2 regions of the Micromonospora schwarzwaldensis genome follow, and region 2 is predicted to be linked to the other one. Evidence: riboswitches for the same ligand, from Rfam matches in the RefSeq annotation. Region 2 holds a riboswitch; the other holds the start of a gene.

Region 1 (3,683 bases), 3.4 Mb from region 2:
TTGCCGACGTGAGGATCAGGTCGGGATGGTCCATGGCAGCGACGGATGTTGATATGACCATGTGACTGCTGGTGAAGTGTGCGGACAACGGGATCTCCCCGTACCCCGAGGAGGTTGTCCATGGCCCTCCGCACGTCCCCGCTGCGCCGCCGGCTCGCGTTCGTCGCCGCCGTCGGCCTGATCCTGGTCACCGCCGCCGCCGGGCCGGCCGCCGCCCGCCCCGACCCGGACCGGGCCGGTGAGTCGGCCGCCGTCGCCTACCGGGTGCTCGGCCCTCGGACCGTCGCCGACCGCACCGCGGTCGCCCGCACCGGCGCCGCCATCGACTACTCCGAACACGGCGTGCTGCACGTCACGGCGACCACCGCCGAGGCGAACGCGATCACCCGGCTCGGCTTCCGGCTGGAGAAGGACGTCGCCCCGGCGCCGACCGGCGGCGCGACCGCGTACGCGTTCCCGCCCGCCGACTCGAACTACCACGACTACGCCGAGCTGACCGCCGTGGTGAACCAGGTGGTCGCCGACCACCCGGGCATCGCCCGCAAGCTCAGCATCGGCACGTCCTACCAGGGCCGGGACCTGATGGCCGTGAAGATCTCCGACAACGTCGGCACCGACGAGAGCGAACCGGAGATCCTGTTCAACGCCCAGCAGCACGCCCGCGAGCACCTGACCGTCGAGATGGCGATCTACCTGCTCAACCTGTTCACCGACAACTACGGCAGCGACTCCCGGATCACCAACATCGTCAACTCCCGGGAGATCTGGATCGTGCCCACCGTCAACCCGGACGGCAGCGAGTACGACATCGCCACCGGCTCCTACCGCTCCTGGCGGAAGAACCGGCAGCCCAACAGCGGCTCCACGTACGTCGGCACCGACCTGAACCGCAACTGGAGCTACCAGTGGGGCTGCTGCGGCGGCTCGTCCAGCACCAAGTCGTCGGACACCTACCGCGGCCCGTCCGCCTTCTCCGCCCCGGAGACCGCCGCGCTGCGTAACTTCGTCAACAGCCGGGTCGTCGGCGGGGTGCAGCAGATCAAGGCGAACATCGACTTCCACACCTATTCCCAGCTGGTGCTCTGGCCGTACGGCTACACCTACAGCGACACCGCCACCGGGATGACCGCCGACCAGTACAACACGTTCGCCACCATCGGCCAGCAGATGGCGGCCAGCAACGGCTACACCCCGGAACAGTCGAGCGACCTCTACATCGCGGACGGCACCAGCATCGACTGGATGTGGGGCACCCACAAGATCTGGGCGTACACGTTCGAGATGTACCCCGGCTCGGCCTCCGGCGGCGGCTTCTACCCGCCCGACGAGGTGATCCCGGCGCAGACCTCGCGCAACCGGGACGCCGTGCTGACGCTCTCCGAGTACGCCGACTGCCCGTACCGGGCGATCGGCAAGCAGAGCCAGTACTGCTGACCTCACCCGGCGGCGGGGACCCCGGCTCCACCCCCACCGGGGTCCCCGCCCACCCCGCCCGTCCGGGTGATCTCCGCTGGTCGTGCGCTACGGTGACACCGACCGTGCCACAGCGAAGCCGGTGTGAAACCGGCGCTGTCCCGCAACTGTGATGCCCCGTACGCGCGGCGTCGGCCTCCCGCCGGCGCCGACGGACGTGGGACGAGCCAGGTCGCCTGCGGCCCGGTCGCGACACGCGCTCTCGAGGAAGGGCGCCTCGCGGACGGGCCTTCCACCTGTCGGCGAAGCACCACGCTCCTCGACCGACAGGAGGACCCGTGACCCGACGTACCCCTCGACTCTTCGCCACCGCGCTCGCGGCCGGCGTGTTGCTTCTCGGCGGCTGCGCCGAGAAGACCTCGACCGACACCCCCGCTGCCGGCGCGTCCGGCGGCTCGTTCCCCGCCAGCGTGGGCAACCTGACGCTGGACAAGCGCCCCGAGAAGATCGTCTCGCTGTCGCCGACCTCGACCGAGATGCTCTTCGCCATCGGCGCCGGCAAGCAGGTCACCGCCGTCGACGACCAGTCGAACTACCCGGCGGACGCGCCGAAGACCGACCTCTCCGGCTACCAGCCGAACGCCGAGGCGATCGCCGCGAAGAGCCCCGACCTGGTGGTGATCACCAACGACACCAACAAGATCGCCAGCCAGCTCGTCGCGCTGAAGATCCCGGTCCTGCTCACCCCGGCCGCGACCACGCTCGACGACACGTACCGGCAGCTCACCGACCTGGGCAAGCTCACCGGCCACCCGGCCGAGGCGGACGCCGTGGTGCGCAAGATGAAGGACGACATCACCGCGCTCACCAAGGACCTGCCCAAGCGCGCCGAGAAGCTGACCTACTACCACGAGCTGGGCCCGGAGCTTTACACCGCGACCAGCAAGACGTTCATCGGCACCATCTACGCGCTCGCGGGGCTTACGAACATCGCCGACGCGGCCGACGCCGGCGGCAAGAGCGGCGGCTACCCGCAGCTCTCCCAGGAGGTCATCGTCAAGGCGAACCCCGACTTCGTCTTCCTGGCCGACACCAAGTGCTGCCAGCAGAGCGCCGACACGGTCAAGGCGCGCAGCGGATGGGCCGGCCTCACCGCCGTCAAGAACAACCAGGTCGTGGCGCTGGACGACGACATCGCCTCCCGCTGGGGCCCGCGCGTCGTCGACCTGCTGAAGGCGATCGTCGACGCCACCGCCAAGGTCCCGGCCTGACCGTGGCCGTACGACCGGCGGACGTCGCGCCGGCCGGGACCCCCGACGGGCCCCGGCCGGCCGGCCGGCTGCCCCGCCCCCGCCGGGGCGGCACCCGCGCCGGCACCGGCCGGCCGGCCGGGCTGCGCCCGAGCTGGCTGCTCGCCGGCCTGGTGGCGGTGCTCGTCGCGCTGGTCGCCGGCGTCTCGTTCGGCCCGGTCAGCCTGCCGCCCGGCAGCGTCGCCGCCGAACTGCTCAACCTGCTGCCCGGCGTGCACCTGGACAGCGGGCTCACCGAGCAGGAGGTCGCCATCGTCACCGAGCTGCGCCTGCCCCGGGTCGTGCTCGGTCTGCTCGTCGGCGCGCTGCTCGCCCTGGCCGGCGGGTGCTACCAGGGCGTCTTCCGCAACCCGCTGGCCGACCCGTACCTGCTCGGCGTGGCGGCCGGGGCCGGGCTCGCGGTCACCGCGGCGATCGTGCTCGGCGCCGGGGCCGGCGGGGCGCTCACCGGCCTTCCGGTCACCATTCCGCTCGCCGCGTTCGTCGGCTCGCTCGGCGCGGTGGCCATGACGTACCTGCTCGGCGCCGCCGGCGGCCGGGACCGCTCGCCGGCCACGCTGATCCTGGCCGGAGTCGCGGTGTCGGCGTTCCTCGCCGCCGGGCAGACCTACCTGCTGCAAGCGCACTCGGACAGCCTCCAGCAGGTCTACTCCTGGCTGCTCGGGCGGCTCTCCACCGCCGGCTGGCACGACGTGCTGCTGGTCCTGCCGTACTTCCTGCTCACCGCCGTGGTGGTGCTGGTGCACCGGCGGGAACTGGACGTGCTCGCCCTCGGCGACGACGAGGCCACCAGCCTCGGGCTGCACCCGCAACGCTCCCGCTACCTGCTGATCGCCGCCGCCTCGCTGGGCACCGCCGCCGCGGTCTCCGCCTCCGGCCTGATCGGCTTCGTGGGCATCATCGTGCCGCACACCGTACGGCTGCTCGCCGGCTCCAGCCACCGGGTGATCCTGCCGCTGT
Region 2 (3,683 bases):
AGGCGATGGTGGCGGTCGGCGCGATGGCCACCAGCAGCGAGTTGCGCAGCCCGTGCGCGGCGATCCGCGCCCGCAGCGCCGCCCACCGGTCGACCTGGGTCGGCGTCGCGCCCCACAGGTCCGGGTGCAGGTCGCCCTTCGCGGCGCGGGTCCGGTCGTACGCCGGATGCGGCCCGAACCGCTCGGCCAGCCCGGCGGAGGTCTCCAGCGCGGTCAGCAGGATCTCCTCCTGCACCCGGGTGGACAGCTCCCGCGCCGCGGGTGAGTCGAACGGCAGGCGCAGCGTGAACAAGGCGTCCTGGAGGCCCATCAGCCCGAGCCCGACCGGCCGCCAGCGCGGGTTCGACGCCGCCGCCTGCGCGGCCGGGTAGTAGTTGATGTCGATCACCCGGTCCAGGAACACCACCGCGGTGCGCACCGTGGCCCGCAGTTTCTCCCAGTCGACGCCGTCGGCGGTGACGTGCGCGCCGAGGTTCACCGAGCCGAGGTTGCAGACCGCGGTCTCGGCGTCGTCGTTGACCTCCAGGATCTCGGTGCACAGGTTGGACAGGTGGATGACGTCGCCCGGCTCGCCGGTCTGGTTGGACAGCCGGTTCGCGGCGTCCTTGAACGTCATCCACCCGTTGCCGGTCTGCGCGAGCGTGCGCATCATCCGCCCGTACAGGTCACGGGCCCGGACCGTGCGGACCGCCTTCTTCTCGGCCGCCCGGTACGCGGCGTCGAACGCCTCGCCGTACAGGTCGGGCAGCTCCGGCGCGTCGGAGGGGTCGATCAGCGACCAGTCGTCGTCGGCCTCGACCCGGCGCATGAACTCGTCCGGGATCCAGTTGGCCAGGTTGAGGTTGTGCGTACGCCGGGACTCCTCGCCGGTGTTGTCCCGCAGCTCCAGGAACTCCTCCACGTCCGGGTGCCACGGCTCCAGGTAGACGCAGGCCGCCCCCTTGCGCCGGCCGCCCTGGTTCACCGCCGCCACCCCGGCGTCGAGCGTCTTCAGGAACGGCACGATGCCGTTCGACCGCCCGTTCGTGCCCCGGATCAGCGCGCCCCGGCCACGCACCCGCGACCACGAGATGCCGATGCCGCCGGAGAACTTCGACAGCTTCGCGACCTGGTGGTAGCGCTCGTAGATGGAGTCCAGCTCGTCGCGGGGCGAGTCCACCAGGAAGCACGACGACATCTGGGTGTGCCGGGTGCCCGAGTTGAACAGCGTGGGGGAGCTGGGCAGGTAGGCCAGGCTGGACATCAGCCGGTAGAGGCCGACCGCCTCGGCCGGGGTGTGCGACAGCCCGCAGGCCACCCGCAGCAGCCAGTACTGCGGGGTCTCCACCACCAGCCGCGACTCCGGGTGCCGCAGCAGGTAGCGGTCCGCCACCGTACGCAGTCCGAAGTACTCGAACCGCAGGTCACCGGCCGGGTCCACGGCGTCGTCGAGCGCGTCGGCGTGGCGGGCCACGAACGCGGCGGTGTCGTCGCCGATCAGGCCCAGCCCGTGCGCGTACGCGATCGACTCGCTGAAGCGCGTCACCTGCTGCCCGCGGACCTCCTCGTCCACGTACGCGGCCAGCAGCCGGGCCGCCAACCGGGAATACTGCGGCTCCTCGCCGATCAGCTCCGCCGCGGTCTGGATCGACAACCGGTCCAGCTCCGCGGTGCTCGCCCCGTCGTAGAGGCCGCTGATGGTCCTGGTGGCGACCCGCAGCGGATCGACCTCGTCCAGGTCGGCGACCCAACGCTCGACCGCCCGCACGATCCGGTTGACGTCGACCGGCTCGGTGTCGCCGTCACGCTTGCGGACCCGCATCGCCAGCCGGCGCTGCTCCGGCCCGGCGGCACCGGACCGGGGACTCTCCTGCACGACCGTCATGACCTCTCCCTCGCTGTCACCGATGGCCTCGGCCGGCGGGGGAACGCCAACGGACACGGCACGCAGGGCCGGCCCGGCTGCTGGCGTCGGTCGTCCCGCGCGACCTTCGACCGCCGCGCGCGGTGGCGCACGGCGCGCTGGCAGGTCTTCGGACTCGCGGGCCTGACACGAGGTCACCTACTGGCCGTCGCTTCCCAGGCCGGTGGCCCAGTGCTGATGACGGCGGTCGTTCCCACTCACCGCTGCGGGGCAGTCCCGGATTTCCACCGGGTTCCCTCTTGCCTCGACCGCGCCCGGGGGCGCGGCCGAACCAGCTGCGGAGACACCATATATGGCGGTGATGGCCGGTGGGCAACACCAGATGTCGGGTCCGCGTGTCGCGTGCGTCTCATCGCGACTACCAGGTGACCGGCAACCCGGCCGGACCGAGGATGGCGTGGCCCGGCTTCCACGGCACCTCGTCCGGCGGCACCGCGAGGCGCAGGCCGGGCAGCTCCCGCAGCAGCAGGCCGAGCGCGGTGCGGACCTCCAGCGCGCCCAGGTGGGCCCCGATGCAGTAGTGCGGGCCGTGCCCGAAGGACAGGTGCGGGGTGGGCGTCCGGTCGAAGTCCATCCGTTCCGGGTCCGGGAACACCGCCGGGTCGCGGTTGGCGGCGTCGTGCGAGGGGACCACGATGTCGCCCTCGGCCAGTCGGGCGCCGCTGGGCAGCGTCACGTCCGCCATCACCCGTCTCGGCATCTCGTCGCCGTTGGCGGTGGAGTGCAGCCGCTCCAGCTCGGTGACCGCGCCGTCCAACCGGTCCGGGTGCGCGACCAGGTACGACCAACCGGTGCCCTCCGGCCCGTACGGCTCGGTCCGGAGCACGTGGACGAACGTGGCGATCGAGCTGGCCGTGGTCTCCCACCCGCCCACCACCAGCGAGATCGGCAGTTTGATCTGGACGTCCACCGGCTGGTCGGCGGCGGCGGTCGCGATCCGGCCGAGCAGGTCGTCGCCCGGCCGGCCGCGTCGTTGTTCGAGCTGGCCCCACAGGTAGCCGCCCATCTCCTCGGCCGACCGGGCCGCCTCCTCCCGGCTCAGGTCGCCCGCGCCGAGGAACATGTCGCCCCACCGGCGGAACCGCATCCGGTCGTCGGCCGGCAGCCCGAGCAGGTCGCAGATCACGTCCAGCGCGAACGGGACCGCGAAGTCCCGGACCAGGTCGGCCGGGGCGCCCCGGCCCACCATCGCGGCCAGCCGCTCCTCGGCCGCGGCCCGTACCGCGTCGCGCAGCTCGTCGACGGCCGGCCGGGTGAACGCGTCCTTCACGGTGCCGCGCACCCGGGCGTGTTCGGCCCCGTCCATGCCGAGCATGGTGCCGGCCACGTCGACCTCGTCGGCGTACGCGGCGGCGGCCCGGGAGAAGACGTCCTGCCGGCGCAGCACCTCGCGCACGTCGGCGTACCGGCAGATCAGCAACGCCGGCACCGGCTCGCCGCCGACCCGGCGCACGATCGGCACCACGCCGGAGCCGGCGGCGAACCGGGCGTAGTCGGGGTGCTTGTGCGGGCCGGGTGGCCGGTTGACGCCGTCGGCGTCCTGGTAGAAGGGGTGGGGCCGGCGGGCATCGATGTCCGTCATTCGTCCACAGTGCCAGTTCCGGCCCGGCGGCGGCGCCCCGCTCGTGGGATGCCGGAGTGCCGGGGCCGGATGCTCAGCCGGCGGGCCGGCCCGCCGCGCGGGCGCGGCCGTACTCGGCGAGCGCGTGGAAGGCGGCCTTGGGCGTCCAGGAGCCGTCCGGCAGCACGCGCACGATCCCCCGGGCCGCCAGGTCGTAGT

What was found. Region 2 has a riboswitch for cobalamin ahead of VKK44_RS11220 (ribonucleoside-diphosphate reductase subunit alpha). Riboswitches for the same ligand answer to the same signal wherever they lie in the genome.
Region 1: another riboswitch for cobalamin. It lies ahead of VKK44_RS27085 (ABC transporter substrate-binding protein); the one in region 2 lies ahead of VKK44_RS11220 (ribonucleoside-diphosphate reductase subunit alpha).

What each region holds. Positions count from the first base shown of each region.
Region 1 is NZ_CP154796.1:6,218,098-6,221,780, reverse strand. It holds partial or broken gene VKK44_RS27090 (M14 family metallopeptidase) at 121-1,431, shown strand; cobalamin riboswitch at 1,502-1,671, shown strand; gene VKK44_RS27085 (ABC transporter substrate-binding protein) at 1,752-2,684, shown strand; gene VKK44_RS27080 (FecCD family ABC transporter permease) at 2,753-3,683, shown strand, end outside.
Region 2 is NZ_CP154796.1:2,557,595-2,561,277, forward strand. It holds gene VKK44_RS11220 (ribonucleoside-diphosphate reductase subunit alpha) at 1-1,864, opposite strand, end outside; cobalamin riboswitch at 1,987-2,194, opposite strand; gene VKK44_RS11225 (cytochrome P450) at 2,262-3,485, opposite strand; gene VKK44_RS11230 (hypothetical protein) at 3,559-3,683, opposite strand, start outside.